3 regions of the Synechococcus sp. M16.1 genome follow, and region 1 is predicted to be linked to each of the others. Evidence: predicted binding sites of a transcription regulator. Region 1 holds the regulator's gene; each other region holds the start of a gene.

Region 1 (10,596 bases):
ATCTGCACCCATGAACATCTTCGGCGTCGGTCTCCCCGAAATGGCGGTTATCGGCGCCGTTGCCTTGTTGGTTTTCGGGCCGAAACGCCTTCCCGAGCTTGGTCGGACTCTTGGTAAGACCCTGAAGGGCTTCCAATCCGCGTCCAAGGAATTCGAACGCGAGATCAACAAAGCCATGGCTGAACCGGAAGTTTCCGGTGAGGCTGCGAAGCCGGTTGAAGAACTTCCCCCCAGCGACTGAGTCGTTCCAGCGGTATGACCACTGATCTCAAGCTGGTGGTGGGTCTGGGAAATCCGGGTGCGAAATACGCCGGCACCCGTCACAACATCGGCTTCATGGCCCTCGAGCTTTTGGGTGAGCGCTCTGGGTTCAGTTTTCGTCAGCAAGCCAAGTTGCATGGTCTTGCAGCCGATACAGGGGTTGGTGAGCAGCGGCTGCGCTTGCTTATGCCTCAGACCTACATGAATGACAGCGGTCGTGCCATTCGTGCAGCTCTCGATTGGTTCGGCCTGGAGCCTCACCAATTGCTGGTGCTGGTGGACGATATGGATCTTCCGCTGGGTCGTTTGCGGTTGCGGGCCCAGGGCAGTGCCGGCGGGCACAACGGTTTGCGCAGCACCATTCAGCATCTCGGGACCCAGGCGTTCCCCAGGCTGCGGATCGGCATTGGTGCGCCGGCTGAGAACCCTGCCGAACGCCGCGCCCGAACGGTATCCCATGTTCTTGGTCCGTTCAGCAAGGCGGAGCAACCCTGTGTGGGCGCTGTTCTCGATGCTGTTCTGGATGGGATTCAACGTCTCCAGCGCCAGAGCTTTGAGCGCGCTGGAACCTGGATCAACGGGTTCCGCTACGACCTGGAGTCGGTCGACTGATGCCGGCACTTCCGGCGACAACGGCCCATTTGCGGGTGCTCCGCCAGTGTTTTCAAGCCAAGTGCGTGGAGGGTGAAGTTTCTGCTGGAGGGTTTGAGTGGCAGTTTTCCTGGGCCTTTGATCGCGGTGAACTGGTGGTGGAGCCATCCCTGGGACGTGCCCTGATCGAGGATGCCCTGAGGCGTTTTCTGGTGCGTTCTGATTACAGGCTGGAACCGGGGGGTGATTACACCTTCATGGTCCGGGCCAGGTTCTGAGCGAGAACGTCGGAGCAGGCTCAGGCCATTTCAGGCGGCATTGCAGGTGCTCCTCAAGCATCACCAAAGCTGCAACAGCATCAAGATCCACCGGTGGAATGCGCAGTCCTGCCGGCAGCATCCGTCGCCAACCTCGAGCCGGCCATAGTGCCCAGTAACGCTGTCTCGCCCTCAGGGTTGTTCCCTGCTCCGGAACCACGGTGAGATGGCCCAGCCGTTCCAGTCGCTGGATCCAGGCTCGGCTTCCCGTGCCATCGCCGATCAGGATGCGGTCGAGAGCTTGGTCTTGATTCCAGTGCTCCAACCAGGGTTCGACGGCCTCCGGGGCCAGCACATGCCCTTCGCGCACGAGGCCGAGCTGAAGATCGGCCAGCACAAGACCACATTTGCAGCGGCCTGGATCGATGACGGCCACCCGTTTCATGGGGAGGCCTGAATGGTGACGACGACAGGATCGGCACTGTCGCTGACCCCTGCGGAAATCACGTCCAAGACCACGCTTTGGCTGGGTCCTTCCATCAGGGTCTGGGCCAGTTGGGAGAGGGCTGATCCATCGAACTGAAGGCCTTCGGTCAGGGATCCCCGCCGCTGCACTTCGGCATAGGCCGAGGCCAGGAGAAGGTTCAACCGTGTGCGAATGCCCTCTGGAGTGCGTTCATCAGGTTGCAGTGTGGTGGTGGCCAGCACGTCTCCGCGTTGGGTCACCGGCCGGTTCGGACGCACCTCTGGGAAGGCGTAAACCGCTGTTTCACCTCGCAGCACATTGGTGGCTGAGCGCAGCGAGATCACCCAGGTCTCCGGTTTGCGGATGATGCTTTGCAGGCGTTCCACATCGCTGCGCGGAACGCGGATCAACTGGCGTTCGGGTGCTTCGCCAGGTCGCACTTTCCCGTAGGCCTTGAGATTGGCCTCCTGCAACAGCCTGTCGACAGCCTGTTTGGCCTGGTCCGGAGCATCGAGTCGAACCGTTGCTCTTGCCAAGGTCTGTCCGCTGCTGATCACCACCGATCCACGCCGCAAGGCGACCAGATTGCGTTCCAGTTCTTTGAGTTCCTTCTCACCGGCTCGGATGCGGCTGCGAACGCTGTTGAGTTCGGCTTCCGTGCGCTCGATGTCCGCATCGCGGGAGGCGATGTCCTGGCTGAGGCGTTCACGTTCGGCTTCGAGTTGGGCCAGCTCCTTCTGAAGAGGAGCCAGTTCGAGGCGCAGGGTGTTGGACCGTTGCTGCGATTGCTCGAGCTCAATGGCGATCCGTTTGGTTTCCGTTTGGGTCTTGTCCCGTTCCCGCTCGGCTGCCTCCAGCTGCTGACGGCTGTCTTGGAGTTTCTCCTGCAGGGCATCCAGTTCAAACAGGCCCACCCGCAACTGCCGGCTCACCAGAAGCATCAGGCCAAGTGAGAGTGCGCTGATCAGGCTGCCGGTCAACACCGTGATCAAAACGGCGGTGCGCCGTGGGCGCATGCTGAACAAACTCAGTCGCGCTTTGCCGACGCGGCTGCCCAAGCGGTCGCCCAGGGTCGACAGCACGCCCCCGAGCACCAACAGAACCAGGATCAGTGCCCAGCCGCTCATCGCTGCACAAGTCGGGCGATGGCAGGCCTAGCTGAAGCGTTTGGCCAGCGCGATCGGATCCAGAACCGTGATTTTCTTGCGGTCAATCTGAACCAGACCGGATTGACGCAAGTCTCCCAGCAGACGCGTGATTGTGACGCGTGTTGAGCCAATTGCTTCAGCGATGGCCTGATGGGACAGGCGCAGGTCGATGGTGATGCCCAGCTGATCTGCCACGCCGAAGTCCCTGCAAAGCACCAACAGGAAGCTCACCAGCCGGGATGACATGTCCCGATGGGTGAGGGTTTCAATCATCGTCTCGGTCTGCAGAATCCGGCTGGAGAGACCCTGAAGCAAGCGCAGGCCAACGCTGGTGTCTGCTTCGATGGCGGCCTTCACGGAGGTCGCTGGTGCCGTCACCATTTCGACCCGGGTGAAGGCCACAGCGTGATAGAAGCGGTCGGACCGTTGACCTGTCAGCAGTGACAGCACCCCGAAGAGGCTGTTCTCGCGGAGCAGGGCCACGGTGATTTCTTCTCCCGATTCGTAGACGCGGGACAGACGAACGGCTCCCCGGCGGATTAGATACACCCGTTCTGCGGGATCTCCAGGGAAAAAGATGGTTTTGTTGCGGTCCACCAGTTCAGTGCTGGCGCCATCGAGATCCCGGATGATCTCCAGCAGAGAGCGGTTGGCGGGCTCTGCGCTGGGAGCTGGAGCCACCATCTGCGGGGCGTATCGGCTGAAACCTCGGCTACTGGTCATGACAACCCCCTGGTGAAGCGAAGTTACGGAGCCGGCGGTGGCCGCCATGTAGCGGTTATTACGTAACGCTGCTGTGCTCGTTGAAGACCTGGCGTTGCGCCTGCATCAGGGATGTCAATCCCGGCTCCGCTAAATCCAGCAGCTCATTGAGTTGGCTGCGACTAAAGGGCGCTCCCTCCGCAGTCCCCTGGATTTCCAGCAGACGGCCATCGCCGGCCTGCACAACGTTCAGGTCCACCTCGGCTCGACTGTCTTCGCTGTAGTCCAGATCCAGCAAGGCTTGGCCATCAACCAAGCCAACGGATACGGCTGCCACCTGATCGACCAGGGGAGATCGCTCCAGCACTCCTTGTTCCACCAGTGATCGGCAGGCTTGGTCCAGGGCGAGCCATGCCCCGGTGATCGAGGCCGTCCGGGTGCCGGCGTCGGCTTGGATCACGTCGCAGTCGATCAGCAAGGTGCGCTCCCCTAGGCGCTCCATGTCGATCACGGCGCGCAGGCTTCGGCCGATCAGCCGCTGAATTTCCTGGGTGCGACCCGAGAGTTTCATCAGCTCCCGTGATTGCCGCTGTGGGGTGGATCCAGGCAGCAACCGGTATTCGGCGCTGAGCCATCCCAGCCCTTCTCCCTTGCGCCAGCGGGGAACTTTGTCCTCTAAGCAAACGCTGCAGAGAACAGCGGTTCGGCCGGTGTGAACCACAAGGGAGCTCAAGGCAAACCCCATGGGATTCCAGGTCACCGAGAACGGTCGCAACTGCTGCGGGCGACGGCCATCAGTGCGGCGTTCAGGGGATTGGCTCATTGGTGGTGTGCAGTTCGTCAAGCCTGGCAGGCGGTTGGTTCTCGCCCTGTCCAAACACCATGGGTGGTGTCAATCCCCTTGTGGAATGTGATCTCGCCGCTACATTCAAGGTCTTGCCGGGGTCGCCCGGACAGATGCTTCCGTGATGACCACAAGCCTCGCCGACCCCCAAGCCTTCCAGAATTCCCTGGATCGGGATCAGCAGGCTTTACAGCGGGCGGGCCTGAGGCCTTTGCCTGCCGTCACTGATCCGCCACCCCTACATCTGGTGGCTCCCGAAGGACAGGTGCAAGTGCATACGGCGCCCTATCGAGGCAGTTTTGCCAGTGTTCTCAGCCAGGCCATGCGAGCTGCCGGCTTGGGCAGTCGTGTTCTGATCAGTCAGTTCCTCAAAGGGGGCGTGCAGCAGGGACCGGCCGGCCGGGTGCAGCTCTGCGGAGGTCTGGTCTGGCTACGGCCGGAAGTGCCCCTCTGTCTCTCCTCGCCGGGGCATCCCGGTGGTGCGGAGGCGGTTGCTGAGGTTTGGTCCATTTGCCGCCAGCATCTGATCCAAGGAGATCTCGATCAGCTGGTGTTGGATGAACTCGGCCTGGCCGTGGCCTTCGGATACCTGGATGAAGCGGACGTGATTGCAGCCCTTGAGCAGCGGCCCGCCTCGATGGATGTGATCATCACTGGACCTGCAATCCCCGCCGGTGTGGTGGAGATGGCAGATCAAGTCACGGAGTTGCGCCGAGGTTTCTGATGCTCAAGTGCGATCGCTGGATCACTGAACAGGCCGGGCAGGGAATGATCGAGCCATTCCAGAGCGGTTTGGTCCGTCACCTGGAGCCGGAGCAGAAGCTGCGGCCAGTGCTGAGTTTTGGTTGCTCCTCCTACGGCTACGACCTACGCCTTTCTCCCCAGGAATTTCTGATCTTCCGGCATGTTCCAGGCACGGTGATGAACCCCAAGCGGTTCAACCCGGCCAACCTCGAACCCACTCCCCTGCATGAGGATGAAGACGGGCGATATTTCATTCTCCCGGCCCATTCCTATGGCCTCGGTGTGGCCTTGGAGAAGTTGCGGGTTCCCCCCAACATCACCGTGATCTGTTTGGGCAAGAGCACCTATGCCCGCCTTGGAATCATCGTGAACACCACCCCGGCAGAAGCGAGCTGGGAGGGTCACCTCACCCTTGAATTCAGCAACAGTTCTGGTGCTGACTGCCGCATCTATGCCGATGAGGGCATCTGTCAGCTGCTGTTTTTTGAGGGTGATCCATGCTCGACCACCTACAGCGATCGACAAGGCAAGTACCAGCACCAACCGGAACGGGTGACGCTGGCCAAGGTCTAGTGCTCTTTGATTAGGGGGCCAAACGCGCCCGGTGCAGCCTGCTCTTCTCATACCAGGCTGCAAATTCTGGGGCCCACTCCACCATGTGGGGCCACATCAGATCACAGAGCTGGCGGATCTCCAGCTGTGCATCGAGCTTGGCCCGCAGGTCCATGAAGTGCAGGAACGCCCGCAGGCTGAAGCTCACCACAAAATGCTGGCGGTAGTCGAAGGGAAGGATGCCGCGGGCGTGCTCCTCGGCGAAGCCCGCCCTGAGCAGATCCCTGTAGCGCTCGGCGGCGCTACGGCAGAGATCAAGATCCTGTTGGCGTAGTGCTTCGGTGTAGGCGTATTTCTTGCCCTGCCGATCGCTGTACTCGCCGATGGGCCTCAGATAGAACACCTCTTCCAGGTTCAGGGCTCCATCCGCTGCACGGCAGATGCGTTCACCGGTGTAACGCATCGACTGCACATCGAAGCTCACCCCAACCCGGTGGGTGCGGGCCTGCTGCATCACCGAGTGCGGGAACCAGCCCACGTTCAGCACGATCTGTGCATGCTCCATCGGGCCGTAGTGGCCGCGCTCTCCCGACAGCAGGCGTTTCACACAGATCTCTCCAGCCCGCTGCTCATCAGGCCAGTTGGCACGATCTCCGGCCACGAATCCTTCGCTGTAGTCCTGATGCATGGCGGCGTACACGCATTGCTGCGGGTTCGGCGTAGCTGCGATCAGATCGACCCGAAAGCGGTCCATGGGAGCGTCAGAGTGACGAGTTGTGGTGATCATGGCGAGGCGTGTCAACCATGGCTGCGGGGCCCCGCGTTGGCTGGGCTCGAGGCCCCTGCCATCGCGTTGTTCGCGGAGGGGGGCGTCAGCAGCTGGCTGATGTTGCCGACGCCAGGCAAGGCCGGCAACGGCTGATTTTCAAGCAGTGCTGTGGTGAGCAGCTGGAGTTCCTCAGCGCTGCGCAAGCCGAGGGATCGCCCCTTGGCTTCCCCCTCAGCGTTGAACAGGTTCAACTGGGGAATGCCGTTGACGTCGTAGCGATCAACCAGATCTTGCCAACGGGGGTTGTCGACGTTGACCAGAACAACATCGAGTCGATCTCGCGATTGCTTCTCCAAAGTCAGCATCGAAGGTGCCATCTCTCTGCAGACCTGGCACCAATCGGCGTAGAACTCGATCAGCGTTGGGCGTCCGTTGGTTAACGCTGTTTGTGGGTCGAGGGATCGTCTCGCCAGCTGCTCCATCGGACTTTCGCTCTGAATGCCACCGCGTAGGACAACCAGGCCCATGGCCAGAGCCACCGCAATCAGCACCAGCACCCATCGCTGCGCTGTGCCCAGGGGCGAAGACTCCGGGGTGCCTGTCATCGCACGTCAACCGCAGCGATCACTCTGGCAGCTCCTTCGAAAGGCCGCCGCTACCTTGACGCCATGCCAATTCTGCGACTGCTGAGCCTTCCGGTTCGGGCGCCGTTGTTGACGGTGCTATTTCTCGTTGCGGTTGTGCTCGGCAACCATTGGCAGATTGTTCAGCCCTCCTTCACGTCTCTCTATGGCGTGAGTGCGGCCTGGTTCTGGTGTCTCGTGCTGCTGCAGACGCAGGTGGTTGTCGTCTTCTGCACCATGCCCGATCTGCTGTTGCGCCAGGTGTCGTTGCTGATGGCGTCGAGCCGGGTGATGACGTTGGTGGTCACGCTGCTGGTGGTGATCACCGGTGGCATTTATCTGCTGAAGCTCAATGTGCTCACCGACGTGTTGATCCTGGCCTCAGCCGTGCTCTTGGCCAGGCTCGATCTCATCCGCATCGGTGTTCTGCCCGCCGCCGGGATCTGCCTGCTTCTGATGAGTTTGGTCGTGATCGCTGGCATCGTCGCCGGCACGCTTCTGCCCCATCCCAGCGCCAGTCTCGTTGCAGAACGATTGATTGCCGCCTAGGTAGCCGAGCAGATTGTCCAGCACTTTCTTGGTGTAGAAGCGTGTTTCCGGGTAGGGAATGCGTTCCACCCAGAGCGCATCGTCGTCTTGATTCGTGGGTTGCACCCAAGAGGCCACAGCACCAGGCCCGGCGTTGTAGCTGGCAATGCTGCGAAAGGGGTCGTTTTCCCATTGCTCCAGCAAGTGGTTGAGGTAGCGCGCGCCCAGTTCGAAGTTTTCGGCGGGATCCTTCAGCATCAGCGTGCTGGTTGGTGCGTCAGCCATCTCTGTGGCTGTGGAGGGCATCAATTGCATCACGCCTACGGCCCCAGCAGGGGAGACGACACCAGGAGCAAAGCGTGATTCCTGTTTGGCGATCGCTCGCAACAGATTGGCCTGAACGCCTGCTTGCTCTGCCGCTGTCTGTATCTCAGCTTCGAAGAGGCGAGGGAATTGGCTGCGATGCAGGAGAGTCCGTTGATGGCAGCTCGGATCACGCCAGCGGAGGCTGAGCCACCAGAGCTGGTCCAGTCCCATCCAGGTGTCCCCGACGGCAAGGCGCAGCCTGGCTTCGGCGAGACGTTCTTCAGGTGGCGGTGGGGCTGCGGGGTCTGCCTCGGCCTGCCAGGCCTCCCAGGCGGCGTGCACCTGGCCCAGTCGCCAAAGCTCGTTCACCAGGCGGTGATGGCTGTTGAGCGGTTGCCAGGCTGGCGGCTCCTGCTGCGGGTCTGGGGATCGCAACGCCAGGGGTTCGGCCACACCCAGGTGCTCCATGGCGCGCCATCGGTAGTAGCCCCCGGGGAAGGCCTCGATCAGGCGGCGCCAGGTGCGTTCTGCCTTTGTCGTTTCGCCGAGTTGCTTGTGGCTAAGCCCCAACCAGAACAGCCGCCGCGTCTCCAACGGTGGAGGCAGGGGGTCATCCTCATCGGGGCGTTCCAGCAGGGCGCGGGCGCGATCCCAATCCTCAGCCAGAAACGCTTCGCGGGCGAGGTCCCATTGGAGTTGCCAGATGTCGGGGTCGTTGGGCCAGCGGCTCAGGGCGGCATCCGCCCCGTCGCCGCCGGCGAGTCGTACGCGAGCTGCGGCAACAGCGGCTGAGCGCTCCTGAAGGGCGGCCGGAAGGGCATCCAGGACCCCATGCTGGGCATCAAGCGGTTCGCTCAGGATCCGCGCTGCTTCAAGGCTGGCGGGGTGGCTTGGGTGGCTTTGCGCCAGCGTCAGCAGCTGGGATGTACCCGCACCTGGGTCGCCATGCAGCAGCAGGGAACGACCGATGGCCAGCTGGGTCTCCGGGGAGGCATCGAGCTCCTGAAGACAGGTCAGTGCGGTGTCGGCATGGCCTTGTTTTGCGAGTGCTTGCGCCAAGGTTTGGCGTTGGTGGGGTTGAGGTGCCTGCGCCCCCGTGGCCTCGCAGGCGTCACGCATCAGCTCAAAGGCGCCGTCTCGGCGCGTATTCCAACGGGCTAGATGCAGGGCGCCTTGATGGCTTGCCAGCGCTTCGGAGCCATCCCGAGCCGCCAGGGTCAGTGCTGCGGGGTGCGCGGGTTGCTGCTGGAGCAGCTGCTGATGAAGAACGGGGTTGTTGTCGCCAAGCGCCAATCGCGCCCATGCCGAGCCGGGTGCTTCGGGAAAGCGATCCAACAGGAGCTGCCAGATCTCAGCAGCGTCGGATGTCTCGCCCTTTGCGTCAGCGGTGAGGGCTGCCCGTTCGAGCACCACGGCCGCCATCGGATCGCGCCCCCAGCCTTGGCCATGGAGCAGTTGCGGTGAACCATCCCTGGCCAGCATCAACAGGGCGGCTTCTCGACGGGTCTGCGGATCGATGGCCCAGCGGTAGTGCTGCCAGAGCCTTGCCTGCGAGACCTCAGGCGTGAGGCGCTGATGCTGCTTGTTCAGCAGTTGCTGCCCGCCCCATGCAGCCAACCCACTGAAGCCAGCAACCGAAAGCAGTAGCAGCGTTCCGATTCGCGGCCCTGCCTGCACACCCAACTTGGAGCTCATCTCATTCTGATGCTTCAAAGACAGTTGGCGAGCCTTTGATCACCTGCAGGCCGTGGAGGGCAGAGCTGCACCTGTCACGTCCTTGGGAATCAGCCTCAGAGGTGGTTCCTATGGTGCTGTCCACGATTGAGACCCATGGTTCAAGAGGCGTGCTCCCCGATCGGCCCCGCTCTCGGTGACGCTGCGCCAGGGTTTGGAACCGACGGGATCCGTGGGCTCGCCGGCACGGTTCTCACCCCCGCCTTGTGTCTTCAGGTGGGCTATTGGGTCGGTCGGGTTCTGCAGGCGGAAGGTCCTGTTCTGATCGGGATGGACTCCCGGACCAGCGGCAGCATGGTGGTTGCTGCCCTGACGGCCGGTTTGACGGCGGCTGGTCGCGATGTGTGGACCCTTGGGCTCTGTCCGACGCCGGCGGTTCCGTTGTTGATTCGCCAGCTGGGGGCCGCCGGCGGCCTGATGGTCTCCGCCAGCCATAACCCCCCTGCAGACAACGGCATCAAGGTGTTTGGGGCCGATGGCGCCAAACTCAGCGCCTCCCGTCAAGCCCAGGTGGAAGCCGGTCTGCAGGGGCAGACGCCCATGGCTGAGCAAGCAACATTCCGCTGCGGTGTGGCGCGATCCAGCGCCGATCTCCTGGATGGCTACAGAGAGGTGTTGCAACAATCGGTGGCTGAACGCCGACTGGATGGCGTTCCCATCGTTTTGGACCTCTGCTGGGGATCCGCGACGGCGTGCGGTGCCGATGCCTTCCGTGCCCTGGGGGCTGATCTCACCGTGCTCCATGGGGAACCCGATGGCTCCCGCATCAACGTGGCTTGCGGGTCAACCCATCTGGAACCGCTACAACGGGCTGTGATCGAGCGCGGCGCGGCGATGGGTTTTGCCTTTGATGGTGATGCCGATCGGATGCTGGCGGTGGACGGCCGCGGCCGGATCATCGACGGCGACCACGTGCTGTTTCTCTGGGGATCCGTGCTGCAGGAGCAGCAGGCGCTCCCCGATCAGCGGTTGGTGGCCACTGTGATGTCGAACCTTGGCTTCGAGCGTGCCTGGAAGCAGCGGGGCGGCACCCTTGATCGCACGCCGGTGGGAGATCAGCACGTCCATGCC
Region 2 (10,596 bases), 700 kb from region 1:
CGAACCCCAGCAACGGCTGAAGTCCTTTCAGATTGAGGCCCTCCCCCAAAGCGTCATTCAGCTGCGCCAGGCGCGGCTCACTGCTCAGCAGGTCGGACACCTTGCTGACCAACTGCGGCAGATCCCGTCCCAGTTGTTGAAACTGGCTGATCAGTTCCGGCACCAGCAGTTGCCCCAGCAGCCCCCCGGCCAAGATCAAAATCCCCAGCACGGCCGCCAGGGCCTGGGGGCGCTCCAGTGGGGTTCGCTTCTGAACCTGAACAAGCAGCACATCCAGGGCTACGGCCACCACCACGGCGCCAAAAAGCACCAGCAGCACCCAACGCAGGTGCCAGAGCAACAGCACCAGCACCACCAAGGTGAGCGCAATGAGAAACGTGCCGGCGGTCATCGAACCGGCTCCAGGCGTTTCCAGCGATCCAACACATCGTGGATCACCACTTCACGGATGATCACCTGCAGCACCACCGCCAAAGGCAGCGCCATCAGCAGGCCGAGGGGGCCAAACAGGAGTGTGAACAGGAACTGAGCCGCCAGAGTCAATCCGGGCAGCAGCTTCACCTGGTGGTGCATCACCGATGGTGTGATCACGTAACTCTCGATGTTCTGGATCACCACGTAGGCACCCAGCACCGCAGCGGCCTTCCAGGGGGCATCCAACAGAGCCACCGCCATCGGGAAGATCGTGCTCATGGTTGGCCCCACATTGGGGATCACGTTCAACAGCCCTGCAAGAAGTGCATTGGCCAGAACGAGCTTCACGCCCAACAGCGTTAAGGCAATGCTGCAAAGCACAAACACGGCCAGGGAGCTGATCAGCACACCCACCATCCAGCTGCTCAAGGCAGCACCGCACTGATCCAGGATGCGACGCCCCCGGCGTCGATAGAAGGAGGGAATCAACTGCAGGCCAACATTCCGATAGGCCTGGGGCTGAATGCTGATCATCAGAGCCACCGCCACCACGAACAACAGCCGCAGGACGCCGTTGCCGAGGTTGCCTGCCAAACCAAGCAGACCCAGCAAGCCACTGCCTACACCAGCGGCGAGGGATGAACTGTCGGGCACAAGTTGGCGTGGACCGTTCAGGCCCAGTTGATCCAGATCGGGGAATGCATCGGCCCCATAAATGGCCTCACTGATGCTGTCGATCCAACCGAGTCCCAGCCGCACCAGGGTCTGACCCGCTTCGGGCAGCTTCTGCAACAGCAGTGCGAATTCCTCGAGAAACGGGGGGACAACAACACCAGCCGCACCGGCGACCAACAACAACAACCCAACGATGCAGAGCAACAGGGCCAGGGGCCTTTGCATCGGCCGCCGCTCGCGAAGAATGCCCACCAAGGTGCACAGAGCCATGGCCAGAACCACTGCTGCGAAGATCAGCAGCAGCAGCTCACGCAGCGACCACAGCAGGACGATGGCTGCAATGAAGGCTGTCAATAACAGCCACTGGGGCAGTCTCAAGCTTGTTGGTCGTCGGCCCCTTCAGTCTGATTGGAATCCTGGCTTTGTGAATAACCCAAGCCATTGGCATCGGCGTAGCGCTGGGCGAAGCGCATGAAACGCTCGAAGTCCTGTTCGGACTTCCACGAGTAAACGGCTTCAAGGGCACTGGCGGTGCCGTTCACGAATTTGCCATTCACTTCGCGGGTGACCATTTCGCCTTCTTCATCCACCATCCACATTCCGGTGATGTCACCCATGGTTTCGGGAGCAATCGCAGCAGGCTGCTCGAAACGGAAGGTGGCTTGACCGGTGCGGCCGTCGCGGCTGCGGGTCAGACGGATGTCGGGCACCACCGGCTCGTTGACTCCCCGAAAGAACTGAATCGCCGCTTTGCTCATGCCGTTCTCGAACCGTCGATGGGGGCGATCCTAATCGGGGATTTCAACAAACCCGCCGTCGATCAAGGTCTCGGCGGCTTGATCAGCGCTGAGCCCTGAGAGATCGATCGTGTCGCGTTTGGGCGATCGCGCCAGTTCATGGTCGTAACAGCGGTCGTAGTAATCGAGCGTTGCGCGGCAGGCGGTGGCCCAGTCTTCCCTGGCAATCGCCTCGAGGGCTTCCTTGGTGCGCTGGGGCCCCAGGCGACGGCTGATCCGTTCGGTCGCCTCAGCCAGGGCGGCTCCCCCTTGGTGGCCGTACACCTGCACCAATTGGTTCACCCGTTCCCCGAGGTCGCGCTGAATCTCCAGCACAGGGGCCTCTTGCATCTGATCGAAAAGGGCCTTGGGAATGCGGCAGCGGCCCACCTGGATGCTTTCCGCTTCCAACCAGATGGCTGTGGCCCCATGGCGTTGGTGTTGATCCAGGGCCTCAGCCAATTGGTTTTCGTAGTGCTCGGTGCTGGGTTGATCCGGCAGACCCAGACCGCCGAAACTGCTGCCGCGGTGGTTGGCCAGCCCTTCCAGATCAACCACGGCTGCACCGCGCGCGGCCATGGCCAACAGCAGATCGGTTTTCCCTGTTCCCGTTCGGCCTCCCATCACGCGAAGGGGCCAGATCTGCTCAAAGCGGCTTTGGGCCCAGCGCCGATAGCTCTTGTAGCCCCCCTGAAGGAGCCTTGGCTTGAGATCAATCTGCTGGGCAAGCCAGGCCACACTGGCCGAGCGCATTCCGCCCCGCCAGCAGTAGATCCGTGGTTCCCCCTGCTGACGCAGGCTCTCCAATTGGCGCGCCAGGCTGCTGAGCTTGGGGCCGGTGAGTTCAAGCCCCAGGTAAATTGCTGGTGTGCGTCCCTGCTGCTTGTAGGCGGTGCCCACCGCGGCACGTTCCTCATCGTTGAAAAGCGGAACGTTGGTGGCCCCGGGCCAGTGCCCTTTCGCAAATTCGCCGGGGCTCCGAACGTCCACCAAAGGTCCCTTCAGCTCGCGCAGCTGTTGGATTTCGATTGAACATGTCTCGCCCATGCCTGACATAGTGGGCCAACACCGAGCCAGTTGGGGCCGGTTGCGACTCATGCTCTCCGGTTCCACACCCGCCACAAAACTCAGCGTTGATCAGCTGCTGGATCGTTTCGCGAAGGGAACACCTCGCCAGCGACGTCCGCTGATCAAGCAGATCGAAACCCGCGCCGACGAGTTGGCTGCGGTGGGCCCAGACCTTCTTTCTGGCTTTGACCCCGCCGGTGATGACTGGGCTGCAGGTTGGATCTTGCAGGTGTTGCAGCGCCACCATCCCGATGCAGTCACCACTCTCATCCCGTCGTCCGATCGAGGCTGGTTGACCACTGATTCCGGGGTTGGCCTGGATTACGGACCGCTGCAGCAGGAGCTGCTCGATCAGAACTTTGAAGAGGCGGATCGCGTCACCAGCCAGTGCCTGCGTGAATTGGCCGGTGATGCCGCCGTGAAACGGGGCTACGTCTATTTCACAGAAGTTGCGCCGATGTCAGGCGTTGATCTGGTCAGTCTTGATCGCCTCTGGACGGTCTATTCCCAAGGTCGTTTCGGCTTCACAGCCCAGTCCCAGTTGCTGTCAGCCCTCGATGGGCGTTACGAACGCCTTTGGCCCCGGATTGGCTGGAAATGTGATGGCGTCTGGACGCGTTATCCCGGTGCCTTCACCTGGTCGATCGAGGCTCCAGAAGGGCACATGCCGTTGATCAATCAGCTCCGTGGCGTTCGCCTGATGGATTCCCTCTTGAATCATCCGGCACTTGTGGCCCGCAGATCCTGACGGGGCTTCCCATCAACGGTAAGTTCGAAACACCGACGTCAACGGGCCCCACTGTGCCGTCCAAGAGGTTCCGTGTTCGCCGCATACTCACGCCCAACTGGATGGTCTGGCAGGTTCAGGATGAGGGTTGCGGTCTCCCACAACAGTCCCGCACAGCCACCCTGCCGCCGGCTCTCGATGCTCCCAGCGGGCGTGGGTTGTTCCTGATCCATCAATGTTTTGATGATGTGCGCTGGAGCCGCCGGGGGAATCGCCTGCAGCTGGCCTGCCGTCGGCCCGTCAGTGACGCGGACAGCCCGGATCCTTCAGCTCTCCTTTGAACCACCCCAGTGCCTGTTGGGTCAGGTTCTCCACGTCGGCGCTGTCCCCTTGGCGGAGCAGTTGCACCATCGCTGCAGCCAGTAACTCAGCTCCACGCCGCTGTCGGTTGCTCTTCAGCTGATGCCAGTCGCGATCGCCGATGCGGAGCAACTGGTGCAGTTCTTCCGCCTTGGCTGTAGCGGAGTCGGGCCATGGGGCGTCAGGTGAAGTCATCCCTGAATCATCAGATCGATCTAGTTTCGGTTTTCTTGGGTGCAATGGCGTTGAACAGCGCAAAGGCCAACGACGCGTTCGTGAACTGCGTTGGTTGCACCATGCCTCACGGCTGGTGTTGCAAGGGCAATGTCAGGCCCATGTCCGGTCGGGTGTTGCGGCGCGGCGATGGCTGCAGCGCCGCAAACTTGCTGCGAATCTGATCACGCAACGGCCTGTGGGCTGGGCCTTCTCCCCAGTGTCTGGAGAGCGCTTCTGGAGATCCTTACGCTTCGGTGGAGCAGGCTTTGCCTTGGCCTGGCTGCTGGCGCAGCTTTGAACGCATCAGAAGATCAGGCCACCCGTTGGCGATGGGCTTGGCCAACCACCACCATCGAATTCGAGGCCGGTGCTGATTCCTTCGTGGGTGTAACCCCCGCGGGCTGTGCCATGTCCTGACCGCGCAGCCAGGCATTGTGCAGGGCTCGCCTGCGGCGATCTTCAGACAACACCAAACGATCGGCTGCAGCCTGAGGACTTTCCCCAGGCATCACGGCCGTGCGCAGGCAGATGCCGAACCCATGGGCTTCGACCTGCACATGGCCTTCCATCAGCACCACCTGGAATGTCCAGCCCTCAAGCCAACGCAGCCGGAAGGGATTGCTCATGACGTTCCCTTCGGGATTCAGCACACCCTATGGCTCGCAGCCGTTCGTGCAAGGGACGCTGTCAGGGAATCCCCTCAGCTGGCCTCTGCGATGGGTTTGCGTGCCGACCAGACCCGCGTCATGAAGTGGGTTTCCGCGGTGATGCCTTCGAACCCTGCAGCTGAGAGGCGGGCGTCGATGTCGTCGCCGATGTAGTCGCGGTAGTAGGGCTCATGGAAGACGCGCCGGAAGTTCTCCATCACGGAGGCGAACTTGGCTGAATCGGCCATCTGCACAGAGTCGGCAAGTACGAACACACCACCGGGTTCAAGCACCCGCCAGGCCTCGTTGAGCACGTTCTGGCGGGCGTCCGCCGGAAGTTCGTGCAGCAGGAACACACTGGTGACGGCCTGAACCGATTCATCAGCCAAGGGCAGTGATTCCCCGTTGGCACGGATCAGCTGAACCAGCGATGCATCGCCGTCATTCAGCCAGCGGTTGGCTTGACGCAGGTACGACTCGGAGAGATCGGTTCCGATCAGTTGCGCGTGGGGAACGGCGGCGCGGATCTGCTGCAGGGTCCGGCCGGTGCCGGTAGCCACATCGAGAATCTTGAGGGAACCCGGAGCACGGTCTTCGAAGTGCTTCAAGCCGCGTTTCAGGGGAGCCAAAACCCTGCGTCGCATGGCATCGGCGGTGCCATTGAAAAGGATTTCCACCTGCAGGTCGTAAAGACCAGCCGAATGGTCACTCAGGTAGCCGTCGGTTTGATGGTGAAAATTCTGGAGGTAGTACTCGGGGTAGAGCGCTTTTTCGGTTTCCTTGGGGAGATCCCGCACATTGCGCTCGCGGCGTCGATCCCAGGTGGAGGGAAGATCCATCCAAACCTGCGGGTAGCGGCTGACCCAGTCGAGCCAGGGTGCATCAAACAACAACTGCTCGGGGTAGATCCCCTGTTCGGCGTCCTGCCAGTCCTGTTCCTGGAGTTTCTTCATATCCAGCTGCAGCTCTCCAAGAACTTCGGCGGACACGGGCTCCGTTTTCGGCACTGCATCCGGTGCCAACAGCTCCATCAGCTTGGTGCTCAGCTCCTTGTGGGCCAGGCCCGCGATGCTTTTGCCTTGCTGAAGCGTTTGGTACGCAAGCTTGCTCAGGGGCGTTGACGCCATCGCGGATTCAGACAACGGGACCATTCCAACGAATGAGGCGCACAATCGCGTGGCCAGCAGTCCACAAAAAAACCCGCCTCCTTGGAGGCGGGTCGTGGGATGCACGGGCGCTGATCAAGCGTCGTAGTACATGGTGAATTCGTGGGGGTGAGGCCGCTGGCGCAGCTGTTGCACCTCCTCGTACTTCAGGTCGATCCAGTTGTCGATGAAGTCGTCGCTGAACACACCTCCGGCGGTGAGGAAGCCGCGATCGGCATTCAACGCTTCCAGGGCACCGTTGAGGGATGCGGGGACCGTGGCGATCTTCGAGAGCTCTTCAGCCGGAAGTTCGAACAGGTCGCGATCTTCGCCATCGCCGGGATCGATCTGGTTCTTGATGCCGTCCAGACCAGCCATCATCATGGCGCTGAAGGCCAGATAGGGGTTGGCGAGGGCATCGCCGGAGCGGAACTCGAGGCGCTTGGCCTTCGGGCTCGGGCCGGTGAGCGGGATCCGCACGGCGGCGGAGCGGTTGCCCTCGGAGTAGACGAGGTTCACCGGGGCTTCGAAACCGGGCACCAGACGCTTGTAGCTGTTGGTGGTGGGGTTGGTGAAGGCCAGGAAGGCGGGGGCGTGCTTGAGGATGCCACCGATGTACCAGCGTGCCGTCTGCGAGAGGTTGGCGTAGGTGCCTTCGCCGAAGAACAGGGGCTGACCGCCTTTCCAGAGGCTCTGGTGCACGTGCATGCCGGAGCCGTTGTCGTTGAAGACCGGCTTGGGCATGAAGGTGGCCGTCTTGCCGTACTTCTTGGCCACGTTGCGCACGACGTACTTGTACGTCATCACGTTGTCGGCGGCCTGGATCAGCTCAGCAAATTTCATGCCGAGTTCGTGCTGACCCGCGCCTGCTACCTCGTGGTGGTGCTTCTCGGTGGGAATGCCCAGCTGACCCATCAGCAGGAGCATCTCGGAGCGGATGTCCTGAGCGGTGTCGTTGGGAGCGACAGGGAAGTAGCCCTCCTTCTCCTGAATCTTGTAGGCGAGGTTGCCGCCTTCTTCGATCCGTCCAGTGTTCCAGCCCGCTTCGATCGTGTCGACGCTGTAGAAGGAGCCCCCTTCAGCCGAGTTGTAGCGGACGTCGTCGAAGAGGAAGAACTCCGGCTCAGGACCGAAGAAGGCCATGTCGGCCAGGCCGGTGCTGGCTAGATGATTCAGTGCCCGCTGGGCCAGGGCACGGGGGCAGCGCTCGTAGGGCTGGCCGGTGCGTGGCTCCTGAATCGAGCAGATCATGCTCAGGGTTTTGTGCCGGTAGAAGGGGTCCACCCAGGCCGTGTTGGCGTCCGGCACCATGGCCATGTCGGAGGCCTGGATGCCTTTCCAGCCGCGGATGGATGAGCCGTCAAAAGCCAGGCCCTCAGTGAAGGATTCTTCCTCCAGCAGATCGGTGCACACCGTCAGGTGCTGCCACTTGCCGTGCAGATCGGTGAATTTGAGGTCGATCAGTTCGATGCCTTCGTCCTTGATCTGGCGCAGGACGTCCTGGGGGGATTTCGACATAAGAAGGGACTGCTCGACTGAATTGTGCAGTGATGTGACCGTATATAGCCACAAGACACCATTTTGTATCAAGGGGTACGTTTCAGCAGCTGGAAGGCGACTGCGTAACCGTTTCTGTCAACTTGGCTGAAATGCAGGCACGCCAAAGGATCTGCCCGCCTCAACGGTGTTAGCTTCCGCTGGGGGATCCTCTGGAGATTCAGGGACATGCGCGATGCAATCAGCGGTCTGATCGGTCGTTACGACCAGCTGGGTCGCTATTTCGACCGCCCGGCGATCGACAGCATCAATTTGTATCTGGATGAATCCGCGCTGCGGATTCAGGCCGTAGAGCTGATCAACGGATCCTCGGCCGAGATTGTGCGTGAGGCCAGCCAGCGCCTGTTCCGGGATGAACCCGATCTGTTGCTGCCTGGCGGCAACGCCTACACCACCCGTCGGCTCGCCGCCTGCCTGCGGGATATGGACTATTTCCTGCGTTACGCCAGCTACGCCCTGGTGGCAGGCGACTCCACGATCCTCAATGAGCGTGTGCTGAACGGACTCGACGACACCTACAAGAGTCTCGGCGTTCCCACCGGCCCAACGGTCCGCAGCATCGTTCTGTTGGGAGAGGTTGTTTCCGAGATGCTTTTGGCCAACGGTGCTGCATCCGATCAGCTCGCCACCGTTCTTCAGCCGTTTGATCACCTGGCCAAGGGCCTGGGTGAAACCAATGTGCGCCAGCGCTGATCCAGCACGCTCAACGCAAAATCCGAACAGATTGCAATCAAGCCTCCCTCACCCCTTCCAAGGGGCGTGACTGCGTAGGCTCAACACTCGAACCAATGAACAGGGCTTTGGCGACGACGAACTCACTCCTCTCTGTTGACGATCGTCACCGCAAAGCCTTTGCACCGATCGGCACACCCGACCGCCTCCTGCTTGGACCAGGCCCCTCCAACGCCCATCCAACAGTTCTGAAGGCTCTGTCGCGAACCCCGATTGGTCACCTTGATCCTCTTTATGTGGATCTGATGGGCGAAGTGCAGGAACTGCTGCGTTACGCCTGGCAAACGGATAACCGCCTCACGCTTCCGATGAGCGGCACCGGCAGTGCTGCCATGGAGGCAACCATCGCCAACACCGTCGAGCCTGGAGACACCGTTCTGGTGGCGGTGAAGGGATATTTCGGCCTGCGACTGGCTGACATGGCCGGCCGCTATCGCGCTGAGGTGAAGACCATTGAAAAGCCCTGGGGTGAGTGGTTTTCCCTCGATGAGCTGGAAGCTGCCCTGATTGAGCACAAGCCCGCCATCCTGGCGATGGTCCATGCCGAAACCTCAACGGGTGTCTGCCAACCCATGGAGGGCATCGGCGACCTCTGCCGGAAGCATGATTGCCTTCTGCTGCTAGACACAGTCACCTCTCTGGGGGGCGTTCCGCTCTACATCGATGAGTGGAAAGTCGATCTCGCCTACAGCTGCAGCCAGAAGGGCCTGAGCTGCCCTCCCGGTCTCGGACCCTTCACCATGGGCCCCCGTGCCGAGGCCAAGATGACAGCCCGTCAGGGCAAGGTGCCCAACTGGTATCTCGACGTCTCCTTGTTGAACCAGTACTGGGGCAGCGACCGCGTCTACCACCACACCGCGCCGGTCAACATGAACTTCGGCATGCGTGAGGCCCTGCGTCTCCTGGCTGAAGAAGGTCTCGACCAGGCCTGGGCACGCCATCGCAGCAATGCGGAGATGCTCTGGAACGGGCTGGAAAGTCTCGGCCTTTCGATGCATGTGCCGGCCGAGCGCCGACTGCCCACCCTCACCACAGTTCGCATCCCTGAAGGTGTGGATGGCAAGGCCTTCAGTCAGCACCTGCTTAACAACCACGGCATTGAAGTTGGTGGTGGACTCGGCAGCCTGGCCGGCAAAATCTGGCGTATCGGCCTGATGGGCTACAACTCCACCCCTGAAAACGTGAACCGTCTGCTCAACCTGTTTGAGACAGAGCTGCCTCGCTTCAGCGGTTCCGTCGCCGCCGCCGCCTGAACCAGCGTTCCAGCTGCTCCCTCGCCTCGGGTTCGCACACGCCCTGAATCACGTTCATGTGGTGATGGGCACTGGCATGGGTGGAGAGGTCAAGGCTTCCCCCCAGGCCACCGCGCTTGGGATCTGATGCCGCAAAAATCACGGTTCCCATGCGGGCCTGCACCAAGGCCCCCGCACACATGGGGCAGGGTTCGAGGGTGACGATCAGGGTGCAGCTGTTGAATCTCCAGTCGTCCTGAACGATCGCTGCCTGTTGCAAGGCCACCAGTTCGGCATGCCCGAGGGGATCCCTGTCGTTCTGGCGCCGGTTCCGCCCATGGCCGATGGCCCGGCCCTGTCCATCCAGGATCACTGCGGCCACCGGAACTTCTCCTTCCGCTCCAGCCTCCTCCGCGCGCTGGAGCAGAACATCCATCCAGCGAGTGAACTCATCCCGCTGATCCACTGCTGTTCCACGTTGTCCTTTGAGCACCATCCCACGAGACGCGAAGATCGGTGCAGTTCACGGGTCTCCGTTGCAAGCCTGTTCCGAGTCTCAGCACCCACCGGATCGGCTTGCTCCGTTCGCCATCCCCTCGGCCGAAGACCCGGTGCTGAGGAACTTCCTGCATCGCAGTTCGGATCTGCTCTGCCGTTGGATCGGCTCCGCTGATCGATCAAGCCCGGTCCCCGTCATGCGGCCCTTGCCTGACGTGGCACCAGGGCTTGATGGGGCCAGCGTTGAATCGCTGCTCAGTGATCTTCAGCAGGTGATGGATGGGGCGTATCAGCCGTCCCATCCCGGTGCTCTCGCCCATCTCGATCCGCCACCGCTTACTGCGTCGATTGCGGCGGAATTGGTCTGTGCAGGTCTCAACAACAACCTCCTGGCCGAGGAGCTTTCGCCTGGTCTGACCGGCCTGGAACATGACCTCTGCCGCTGGTTCTGCCACAGGATTGGCCTGCCCGCCGGTTCCGGAGGGGTACTGGCCAGCGGCGGGACCCTGAGCAATCTCATGGCCCTGGTGGCCGCACGGGCGGCGTTGA
Region 3 (10,596 bases), 620 kb from region 1:
CCCGACCGCGTTCCAAAGGAAGGTGTCGAATTCAGCGGCGACTGGAGCGCTTGGAGTGGCTGTGTTTCGACGACAAATGCAACAGGTTGGATGCCTTGTCTTGCTCTTCCACCTTGGTGAGCTTTTTCACCAGAGTCCAGGTGTCTTGCGCAGACATTTCCCCATCTTTCTCCCATTTGATGCTCGACAATTCAGCAGGAGACATCAAGGGAACACGTGGATTTTCAACTTAAGGAACGTGATATCGATGTGGCCGTTGCCACCAAGTGATGTCACTTAAGACAATCAGAAGTTGGTCTGCCTGGATACAACGACCTGCAAGAAGGCAATAAAAAAGCCTCAGCCGCATGGGCTGAAGCCAGGTGATGGGGAACAAATGAAACATACCGGCCCTGCACACACAATCAAGGGCTGATGACACCACATCTGGTGGCTGGCGCAGCCTTGCTGAGGCACGTAACACCACTGACCACCAGCCGCTCACCCCGAAAGGTCAGTGCGAACCGAACCAGGAGCAACAGGTGCCAAGACGGATCGTCAACAACGCCAGAACCCCAACCGCTGCAGCCACAAACGAGACTCCCATCAGCTGTTGACGGCGCTTCTCACTCCTGGCCTCGACCGATTGGCTGCCGTTCAAAAGAAAAATCCAGACGCGCCAACTTAAGCGTTTTCAGTAACTTGCGCTACCAAGACAGGTGTTCTACCGGCGATGCTGCGGCGGCTGCGTGCGCTGAGTTGCGTGCGCGCCCTGAGATGACGGTGACGGCGACAGGGCCTTTCATACAGATCGGCGCTGTTTTTCCACGAGCGCGGGTAAGGCCAGCTGCGTTTGACCGCAGGCGAATTGGTTGTTCTGCAACACCACCAGGCGTGGAGCCACAGGGCGGTCATGCCACAGATCAAACCAGTCATGGCTGCATGATGAAACCCATCGGGGCGGCGTCAAGCGCAGGCCAGCAACCTAAGCAACGCTGAGTCATCCCCCGCAGCTCTGCGTGAATGAGTGATACGGCCTGTTGCCAAGTGCCCTTGGGCCGATGCAGAACGGGTGCATCGGATCAGCAGCCATGGCCAAGCGTCGCTTTCTCGAAAAGCAACCGCTCACCGAAGCGGAAGGACTGACCGCCCTGATCATGATGGGGGTGGGGCTCACCCTGGGTGGCATCAGCGTGACCATCCTGATGGCGCTGAATGCCTCAGCCGCAGGGTCTTGGCAGGAACTCTGGCTTTCAGGTCAACTGAATTTCTGAGCTCAGGCCAGCCAAGGCCAACGGATCCCGAACGCCTCCAGGGGATCCATCACGAACTTGTTGAGGGCCCGGCCCAAAAGCACCTGGGGTTCTTCCGGACGGATCGGCCGCACCGGATGTTCTGGGCGGGTCGCAGCATTCGCCCCTCTCACCACCCCACTGCGCATCAAGGCGTTGGCCGCCTCAAGACCGCAGACGTAGGCCCGTTCCTGGCACAGGCCCTTGGCACCGTGCTCGCGTTCGCCCATCCGCACCCAGTCGCCAGCGCAGACCACAGAAGGAAGTGCCGTCTGCAGCGGGGGCCTCTGGCTGAAACTGCCGGGGGAGAACAACGACACCGAGCCCGGGTAACGCCGCACCTCAAACTCCAGCACCTGGGCAAGCCGGAAGGCCGGCACCGCCTGGGGCAACAGCTCCTTCAGCAGGGTGTCGACGATCTCCTGATCACTCAAGGCTGCGATTGCCGTGGCGTTGTAGAAGTCGCTGGCCACCACGGAACCCTGGGGCTCGCTGCCGCCCCAGAGCGCATCAAGATCCGCGTCCTGCAGCTGGTCGAGCATAAAAAATGTGGCGCCCGCACCCTGTAAAGCGTCGAAGCGCGAGAAGACATTGGCGGGATCGGCGACCGCAATGGTGCGATCCAGCCACAACCGCACAGACACCACATCAATCGCGCCCAAGCCGCCAGCCGCCACCAGCTCCGGCAGCACATCACTGCAACGCGGCGACTCCGCCATCAGGTCATGCATGCCCTTGGCACCAACCGCCAGCACAACCGCATCAACGTCATCAACAACGCTGGAGCGGCCTGTTGCTTTGCCGCAGACCTCCACCGACCGAATCGCTTCGCCTGGCTGATCAAGATTCAGGCGCGTGGCCAACGTTCCTCCCAGAACAGTGAGCAGACCGGAGTCCAGCAGGCGTTCCGCCAGGGGAGCGATCAGCTGCTCGGCGATGCTGCCGGAACGAATCCAGCGCACATCAAAGGAATCTTGATGCGCCAGGGCGTAGTAGTAGAGCAGCTCCATGGTGACGGCTGCCGACAATTCCTCCGGTGGCTTGAACAGACCCACCAAAAGAATCGGACGCAAGAATTCGTCGATCATCCGCTCCGTGATTCCCAGTTGGCGGAACAGGGTCAACGCATCGATGGCGTCGTAGCGCCGGAAGGTCTCCTCGTTGCGGTTCAGATCAAGCATCGCCACCAAAAGGCCGGCAATGCTCAGGCGATCGGCAACAGGCAGGCGCTTGAAGTTCTTGATCGTTGCCATGGCCTGCCCCAGGGGGCTAGGCAACTGCAACCCGTCACCGAACACCGGGGCCGTGGCCTCCAGACCGGCGGGAGACCAGAAGGCGCTTGTGGTGAATGCAGTGAACACGTCGGTGAGCCCAAGCTCATCGGTCAGCGCATTGATGTTGGGGTAATCCCTCCAAAAGCCCCGGGTGCCCGCTTCGAAGGGTTTACCGCTGGCGGTGCGCATCGGCGTCCTCCCCGTGGGATCCGACATCCCATCGACCAGGGTGACGCGAACGCCGGCTTCACAGAGAGCTTTGGCAGCACCCCAGCCGGCCCAGCCAGCGCCGATCACCATCACATGGGAACCATCCACGCTGGCAACCTTGGCTTGATCAGGCATCAACCTTTCAGACTCAGTCGTTTTTGGGGGGTTTGATCAGCTCACCGGTCTGCAACGACACCACAGCAAAGCTGCCCACAAAGACCACCGCCACCAAAGCGAGGAAGGCCGCAGTGAGATTGCTGATCTCAAGCTGCCCGAGCATGAAGGCCAACAAGGGATTCATCAAAAGCAGCAATGGCTTTTGAACTTAAACGGACTCGTCGTTGTTCAGATTGCCAAGAACCACGCCTGCCATCGACAAACCAATGGCAAGCATCACCACGGCTTCGATCATGCGGCTTTGGTGGAGATGCTCGGCGTCTTGAGCAGAACCGCCGCAGCGGATGCATTAACCGTCGCCTGTCCAGAGGAAGCGGATTGCGCCTGGGGCTGCCAGGTGGATGCTGCTGAGCAACGGGTGGGATTCTTCAACCAAGAACTGCGACCCATCAACCTTCAATCAGCTGAGGTAAGGATTGCGGCTGAAGCTCAAAAGATCTGTCTGATTGGCGACCGACGCCAAAAGTGAGCTGTTTCTTGATCAAGCACTAATGGCGTCAGGCGTTGCTGCCGACAAGCGATCACGGATCTGAACAGCGGCCTGGCAATAGGCCGCCCATCCCCCCATGCGCCTCAGATCGGCACGGCCACGGTCATCGACGGCATTCGACACACAAACACCCTCCACTTCTGCTTTTTCAAACGCCGCCAACAAGGGGATTTCCGCCTGCATCACATCCACATCAAAACCCTCCAAAATTTGGCGTGCTTCCTGCGCAAGCCGTTGTTTTCGGCTGTCCACCTTCACCAACAATGCGGCATGCATGGTGTCCATCTGCCTGAGGATTGAGGAGAGTTCAACAGTGAGCTCAACCGATCTCGCCTGCGGCGTAGTGGGCAGCAAAACAAGATCTGCTCCGGCCGAAAGATTCTTGAGTTCATCCTCGTGACTGCTGGCCTGCCCGTCGGTGATGATCACTTGGGCATGGCGGGTGGCCTTTGCTGCAGCCTCCACAGGCACCACTTCAAACGGAAGCATCCCCCGGGCTGCGTAGGCGGTTGCCGAGCGGTTGCGATCCGCATCAACAACACACACCGACAGGTCCTGCTGGGCCCAGACACAAGCCAAATGAATGCTGGTGCAGGTTTTTGCCACACCACCCTTCTGGCCAAAGACAGTCAAAAACATGGCTGAGGTTCAGATGCGCGGAATGATCGCGTCGTTGGGGAAGAACTCTTCAAACACACAGATGCGGTCGGCCCAACGGGCCTCCACTTCCAAACGCATCAGGCGATTGCGCACCCACATCAAGGTGTCGACATCAATCGGTTTATGGAACTTGTGCTGCTGCGCCTTCACCCAATCATCCTTGCTCTGAGCGCTGTTCATGACCGCGAAAACTGACCTGCCCACACCGTACGGATGGCGTTCTTCGGCGCCATGAGCTTCACACTGAGTAAGCATCAAGGATCACTCAATCGCAGCCGAACTGTTCAGCAGAACAACGAATTAATAGAAGCTTTGAGTCCAAGCCAGAGCGATCAGAGCCTGAACCTCGTGATCGGTAGCCGATCCATCATTCCGACCATTCAAGCAGCGACAGAATTGATTCAATTCACCTTCAGCCGTGATGACCCAGAAAGCACCTCAACTCAAGCCACGCCCGGTGCACACACCACCCAAACGCGCTTGAAGCACTTAAAGGCCTGAATCAACCCATCGGAGCTGAACAGATCTCCTGTTCTGTAACAGCACGAACGACACGTGGATTGACATCACCCTTATAAAAGATTTGTAGCAACTGCTACGCAATCACGTTCACTTCGTCTTCGGCGAGGCGCAGTTCGACTCAGGCCATGGAACGGGGACCTGAGCTTGCTTCGAGGAACCCATCATGACCCTGACCTATCGCGGCCAGAAGTACAACCAGAACAACGCTGCTGCGTCCAACGCTCAGCGCCCAGTTCTTGTTTACCGCGGTCAGAAAGTCGCCCGCTGAAAACAGCACGACGACCTCTTACATGCCCCGCCTCGGCGGGGCTTTTTTATGGCTCATTTGCGTTCAGGATCGGGTTGTTTTGCCTTCCAACGTTCAAACCAAACGGCGACGGCGAGGGACACACCCACGGCAAAGCCAGCACCAATCAGCACCACACCAACTTCCACCGGCATCAACACCACCTGTTGCTACCCCAGATCATCGGACAAGAGCGTCACTGAACCAACGACTGATACGCCTCATTGACGCGTCGGAACGCCTCAGCAGAACCACCGAGATCGGGATGGTGCTGCTTCACCAGTTTTCGATGCGCCTGCTTGATCTCAGCGAGGGACGCGTTGGCCTCCAAGCCCAACACCCTTAAAGCGGCACGGCGTGGATCACGGGCGTGGCCATCGTCCTGACGATCCGTTTGACGTTGGTCCGTTCGGGTGCGGCGACCCTGCCGCCTTGAACCTGATTGGTCCTGCCGCTGACGCAACTGCTCCACCACACGCTGTGGATCCTCATCCAGCCATTCACTGGCGCGAACCCCAAACAAGGCAAACGCCGCCAGAACGGCCGTTGTTTGCTTGTTCGGCTTGGCTCCCACCGCCGCCATGAGATCTGTTCCCAGCCCCCGAACCAACCGATCCAACCGCTGTTCAAGGGTTAAGTGGGCAGGAAAACCACTGCGGTTGAGCTGCTCGATCAACAGCTCCAATCCGCGCTGACGCAGTGCCGTCCATCCCGGCTGCTGAGCCAGGGCCTGCCCCCAGGCCAGCACCTGTTGGCTGCTGATGCGCGGTGGAGCTTGTGCCGATGGCTCAGTCCAGGGGCGATGGGATCTGGGCTCCGTACGAATGCGTTGGCGTTGCTGACGTTGCAGTCGCTCCAACTCACGGTTGAGCCGCAACACCTCGCGACGCAAAGCGTCGTTCTCCGCCAGCAACGCCTCAACATTGCTGGTGACCCGTTGTTCAGGGCGTCCGCCTGACCACTGACGCGGATCAAAGCCCAAAGCGTGTCTCCCGCCTCACCATGGCAACAACTCACCATTGGCATGCCAGAAGCTGCCGCTGGTGGCCATGGTCAAGCCATCGATCCGGGCCAACAGCCCCTTCACCGACTGCTCGGGGGGGATCCCGCTGGGATTGAAGCGAATCATGCGAGTGCGCACCAATCCGGGATGCAAGATCGCCACGGCGATGCCCCGCGGTTCCAGATCAATCGCCAACGACTTTCCGGCCATGTTGAGCGCCACCTTCGACATCCGATAGCCATAGGAGCCTCCCGAACTGTTGTCGTCGATGGACCCCATGCGGCTGGTCATCAGCACCAACTTCGCTCCGTTGGGCATCTGATCCACCAACGCCCTGGCCAGCAGCAAAGGAGCAAGGGCGTTCACCTCAAACTGGCGGCGAATCCCGGAGGGATCCAAATCCATCAGGCCCATCGACTGCAAAATCCCGGCATTGAGGATGACGCCATCGAGGGGCAAACCATCCAGTCGCCGCATCAGGTCATCAATGGCTTGGCTGTCGCTCAACTCAAGGCCGGCTTCCACCCGCACCCCTAGGCACTCCAGTTCATCACTGGTTTGACGGCAAACGGCCACCACGTCATCGCCACGGGCCTTGAGCTGCCTGCAGTATTCCAAGCCGATCCCACGGTTTGCGCCGGTGACCAGAAACGTCGCCATCGGGAGGTTTCAGCAACCGCCATCCTGCCGGCTCTTGCGTCGATCCCCTGACGCGATCACGCCGGGAAATCCCCCTCGACGCCGTACTGATGCAAACACTGTTTCACCGTGAGCACGGAGACCGTGCTGCCGGTCTCTGCATCCACCAGCAGATAAGGGCAGCCTCGGAGCACGCAGCGTCGCCTTGCGTCGATATAGGCATCAAAAGCGTTGGCATGGGAACACTCCTCCACCCAACCTTCACTGCTGAGATACCGCGTGAGGATCATGCCCACAGGCCCCTGGGCCACCGGTTATGGCTCAGGACATTTCACATCCAAGAAAGAGCCTTGAAGTCTTCGGGATCGCACCGGCTCGGGGAACGCCGAAGCAAGGCAGATCAATGGGGTTCAGCTGATCCCTGCACAACGGTGACCACCTGATTCCAGGTGGCATGCACCACGCGATAGGTCTTCAACGTGGCGCGCGATTTGGTGCGGGCATTCACAAAGGCTTTGAACTCCGTTTTGAAGCAGATCTCCTGGATCCACTGCCCTCCTGTATCAAGCCTCTCGATGCAATACATCAGAGATCTAGCGGTTAAAAACATCACAACCGCAAAACATTTGCTGAGCACAAAATCGAAAGGTGCTGTTCGGGATCAATCAAAAAAAAGCCCCCGCGCTTGGCGGAGGCTCAGGTGGTGTGAGGAGTCGACGATTTTGCAACTGCCGACACCGATTTCATAGCTCGATTTCAGATCAGCAACGGCCCCGGCCACAAAGCTTTATCCGCTACAGATAAAGAACACTGGCGCGACAACGCCGGAGCGCATCACGCACAGCCGCCAGCCTCGTTTCGTCCGGCCGATGCAGTCCGGCAGGCACCACCATCTCGTCGTTCGCATCCAGATGAACCCGTGCCGAGAACCAGGTGCCAGGTCCTGGCACAGACGCACGGCAGATCGGATCCTGGTTTGCATCCAAACGTCGCTCGATCAACCAACCCTCCACCCGATCCAAGGGCTGAAACGACGTGGAGGCAGAGGCAACGGACGCCATCAGGGTGAGCAGCAACAAACGCAGGGCCTGCATCACAAGGCTGGGGCAAGCGAAGCGCACCCATCGTCACAGAGAACACCGGTTCAACCGCGCCGTTGCGTTAGAAGGGCTGCGTCGCGGAGCCGTCGATGCCGTTATTTCGCTGTGAAGGGTGCTCCATGCGCATCGAGCGCTCGATGGCGGCGTACTGGCGCAACAAGGGGAAATTGCTGTGCTCATCGTGTCTCGACCGTCAGGAGATACCTGTGAAAACGGCCGAGGGAGGCAGAAAGCAAGGTTCTTCCGAATTCCGTGCCAACAGCAACAAAAGCTGACGCCAGCTGTGGGAATGATGCTCAGGTCGTTCCCTCCCCCCGATCCATGGGTTTCCTCGCCGTCGCCGGATGCGTGCTCCTGGCCTCCGCCATGTCTGCTGCACTCACCACCAAGCCTTCCAAAGCCTGAGCGTTCAAAACGCCAGCAAAAGCTGAACAAAAACCGGGCCAGGCCCGGTTTTTTTATGGCGCTGAGCTGTTAGCCATGGATCTTTTCTCTTGCAAAAGAGATTTAGAACTGCAAATCAGATGTGCATGGCGCCCCCTCACGGCTGTAGATCCTTGATCCACTGAGCAAATCCCATGGAGAGCATCAGTCGCATCTGCGCCACATCCAAGGGCACAACCATTGATGCCATCGGCCAGGGCCGCTATCGCGTCTGCAATCGACAAGCGGTGTGCTCTGACGTTGAAGGTCTCTGGCTGGCCTATGAAATTCTGCGGCGTCAGGAACAATCCTTAAGTTGATCGTTGCGGCCAAGAATAAGTATCAACACTTACAGCGCTTGAGTGTTCAGCACGTAACACTTGGTGCACCCCGGTGAGGGGTAATGCGTCGACTCCGGGAGGGCCTAGGGAACCCTCCTTTTTTATGCAGTTTTTCAGAAACCCAGCGTTCCTGCACTGTCCTCCCCGAACTCCAGGTAAAGGCAGCGGGCATCCTCAGCCCGGCCGCAATCAATCAGGTGTTGAACCCGTTCGCGCCACCACTGCGACACACCAGAACTCAACTCTTTGTTGGGCAGACCACCGAAGGATTCACTCACAGCAATCATTCGTGCTGAGCAAACGCTAAGCAGCACTATTGACAACGCGAATTGGCTTGTTACCTGCTGTTAGCAGCTGTTGTTACCCAAAGGTGTTGCCGTTCCAACCCCAACAGCTGGCCTGCACATCCTCAAAACCGATGTACACCCGGTTGGCAGGGATTCCCGTGCGTGCCTGGATCAGTTCACAGAATGCGGCCGTCATCGCGGGCGGACGCAGGGCACCGATCGACTTCACCTCCACGTAGGCACAGGGCTCGTGGCTCCCGGCGAAGGTCATCGGCACGCCCGTCTCCAGGAGCGTCATCACGTAGGCCTCCGGCTTGCCCGTCTGGTTGGCCAACTCAGACGAAAGCTCCTGCAGCAACGCCGATCCGTCTTTCAACGCTGGAAGCGACGTGCGCACATTGATCAGAGGCATCGGCCCAAGAATGCTGGGAGAAGCTTGGCACTCTCGGGCCAGGAGTGCCAAGCCCTGGATGTTGATCCAAGTGAAATATTTCCACAAACAAAGAGCATCAACCTGAACAATTCGAAGAAAGAAAGGCTCATAAATTTCACACAAAAGTGATCAGCTCAATGATCCTTCTTCACTTCTTTGGCCTTGGAGACGTTCTGCGTCGCTTTGAACTCGAGCAGATCACAGGTCTCACAATCATGGGATTCAGGCCACTGAGCCTGGATGAATTGATGCACTGGTCGCAAAACATGGCCGACCAGCACCACTGGGATGGGGAGGCGATTCGTCACGACGTAATGAGCACCTGGCTCGATCAAGCCGAAGACATCACCCACTGGAGGAATCGGCTGGATCAAGCCCCTGCTGAGGTTGAACTGTTGGCTGGCATTGGCGATCAGCACACCTGGCGTGATCATTGGGAAGGCTTGCTGCGCCAAACACCGCGTGCCGGCTGGTCATAACAAGCGGAGTGCAATGACAGGCTGTCCCCCGATCAGCGGACGCGAAGCGGACATCGCCGCTGTGATGCTGCCCCCGCGTCACGTGTGGGCCAACAGCGCGATCGATCTGGAACAACTGCGTTCCGGATTTGCCTGTGCTCTTCACATGCACCAACCAACGGTGCCGGCGGGGGCGAACAACAGCTTGATCTCCCATCTTCAATACATGCTCGATCACCCCAACGAGGGTGACAACCACAACGCAGAGCCATTCGCCCACTGCTATCGGCGTCTTGCCGACCTGCTGCCTGAACTGATCAACGAAGGCTGTAACCCAAGAATCATGCTCGACTACTCGGGCAATCTGCTCTGGGGAATCGAGCAGATGGGGCGCGGCGACATTGGCGATGCACTCCACTACCTCGCCTGTGACCCTTTGATGCAGGGACATGTGGAGTGGCTTGGAACCTTCTGGAGCCATGCCGTGGCTCCATCCACACCCATCCCAGACCTGAAACTGCAAATCAACGCCTGGCAACAGCAGTTCGCGGCCTGTTTTGGCAGCGCTGCCCTGGAGCGAGTCAAGGGGTTCTCACCGCCGGAGATGGCTTTGCCCAACCATCCCGACACCCTGTTCGAATTCATCAAAGCCCTCAAAGAAGCTGGATATCAGTGGCTTCTGGTGCAAGAGCACAGCGTTGAACGCATGGACGGCAGTCCACTGCCGCGCAGCCAATGCTTCATTCCCAATCAACTTCTCGCCAGAAACAGTCGAGGCGAGGAGATCAGCATGACGGCATTGATTAAAACCCAGGGGTCTGACACCAAACTTGTGGGCCAGATGCAGCCTTATTACGAGGCATTGGGTTGCGAACAGCAACGTCTTGGTGACGTTGCACTGCCATCCCTGGTGAGCCAGATCGCCGACGGAGAAAACGGTGGGGTGATGATGAATGAATTCCCAGAGGCGTTCCGGCAGGCCAATCGCCACATCCGTGACAACCCCAACGGCACCGTGGCCA

Evidence for each region. The regulator NtcA, encoded in region 1, controls nitrogen genes in cyanobacteria. The targets are predictions, from matches to a motif close to GTANCNNNNGNTAC.
Region 2: glnA (type I glutamate--ammonia ligase) is a predicted target of NtcA. The motif match lies at 7,612-7,625, and genes of this name have one in related genera.
Region 3: SynM161_RS05000 (DUF4278 domain-containing protein) is a predicted target of NtcA. The motif match lies at 4,668-4,681, and genes of this name have one in related genera.

The regions. Positions count from the first base shown of each region.
Region 1 is NZ_CP047954.1:250,674-261,269, forward strand. Features, by position in the region: gene psbH (photosystem II reaction center phosphoprotein PsbH) at 1-1, shown strand, start outside; gene SynM161_RS01260 (TatA/E family twin arginine-targeting protein translocase) at 11-241, shown strand; gene pth (aminoacyl-tRNA hydrolase) at 256-873, shown strand; gene SynM161_RS01270 (DUF3146 family protein) at 873-1,130, shown strand; gene SynM161_RS01275 (resolvase) at 1,108-1,554, opposite strand; gene SynM161_RS01280 (DUF3084 domain-containing protein) at 1,551-2,702, opposite strand; gene ntcA (global nitrogen regulator NtcA) at 2,730-3,446, opposite strand; gene rph (ribonuclease PH) at 3,505-4,248, opposite strand; gene SynM161_RS01295 (cob(I)yrinic acid a,c-diamide adenosyltransferase) at 4,394-4,993, shown strand; gene dcd (dCTP deaminase) at 4,993-5,586, shown strand; gene thyX (FAD-dependent thymidylate synthase) at 5,597-6,319, opposite strand; gene SynM161_RS01310 (thioredoxin domain-containing protein) at 6,364-6,939, opposite strand; gene SynM161_RS11970 (hypothetical protein) at 7,003-7,506, shown strand; partial or broken gene SynM161_RS11975 (transglycosylase SLT domain-containing protein) at 7,591-9,486, opposite strand; gene glmM (phosphoglucosamine mutase) at 9,622-10,596, shown strand, end outside.
Region 2 is NZ_CP047954.1:948,633-959,228, forward strand. Features, by position in the region: gene SynM161_RS05400 (AI-2E family transporter) at 1-391, opposite strand, end outside; gene SynM161_RS05405 (AI-2E family transporter) at 388-1,467, opposite strand; gene psb28 (photosystem II reaction center protein Psb28) at 1,464-1,847, opposite strand; gene mnmH (tRNA 2-selenouridine(34) synthase MnmH) at 1,878-2,921, opposite strand; gene SynM161_RS05420 (GUN4 domain-containing protein) at 2,962-3,681, shown strand; partial or broken gene SynM161_RS05425 (ATP-binding protein) at 3,738-4,001, shown strand; gene SynM161_RS05430 (DUF6439 family protein) at 3,961-4,215, opposite strand; gene SynM161_RS12045 (hypothetical protein) at 4,331-4,534, shown strand; gene SynM161_RS05440 (copper-binding protein) at 4,548-4,862, opposite strand; gene SynM161_RS05445 (class I SAM-dependent methyltransferase) at 4,937-6,010, opposite strand; gene glnA (type I glutamate--ammonia ligase) at 6,125-7,546, opposite strand; gene SynM161_RS05455 (allophycocyanin subunit beta) at 7,754-8,278, shown strand; gene SynM161_RS05460 (alanine--glyoxylate aminotransferase family protein) at 8,374-9,570, shown strand; gene SynM161_RS05465 (nucleoside deaminase) at 9,542-10,045, opposite strand; gene SynM161_RS05470 (aminotransferase class V-fold PLP-dependent enzyme) at 10,086-10,596, shown strand, end outside.
Region 3 is NZ_CP047954.1:870,804-881,399, reverse strand. Features, by position in the region: gene SynM161_RS12025 (hypothetical protein) at 32-157, opposite strand; gene SynM161_RS05035 (hypothetical protein) at 1,020-1,253, shown strand; gene SynM161_RS05030 (FAD-dependent oxidoreductase) at 1,256-2,890, opposite strand; gene SynM161_RS05025 (hypothetical protein) at 2,904-3,056, opposite strand; gene SynM161_RS05020 (hypothetical protein) at 3,164-3,322, opposite strand; gene SynM161_RS05015 (ParA family protein) at 3,414-4,061, opposite strand; gene SynM161_RS05010 (hypothetical protein) at 4,071-4,262, opposite strand; gene SynM161_RS05005 (hypothetical protein) at 4,296-4,583, shown strand; gene SynM161_RS05000 (DUF4278 domain-containing protein) at 4,768-4,872, shown strand; gene SynM161_RS04995 (J domain-containing protein) at 5,087-5,872, opposite strand; gene SynM161_RS04990 (SDR family oxidoreductase) at 5,888-6,553, opposite strand; gene SynM161_RS04985 (hypothetical protein) at 6,610-6,822, opposite strand; gene SynM161_RS04980 (hypothetical protein) at 6,933-7,118, opposite strand; gene SynM161_RS04975 (hypothetical protein) at 7,327-7,626, opposite strand; gene SynM161_RS04970 (hypothetical protein) at 7,752-7,907, shown strand; gene SynM161_RS04965 (hypothetical protein) at 8,211-8,375, shown strand; gene SynM161_RS04960 (hypothetical protein) at 8,510-8,674, opposite strand; gene SynM161_RS04955 (phenylpyruvate tautomerase MIF-related protein) at 8,757-9,095, opposite strand; gene SynM161_RS04950 (hypothetical protein) at 9,254-9,595, shown strand; gene SynM161_RS04945 (glycosyl hydrolase family 57) at 9,609-10,596, shown strand, end outside.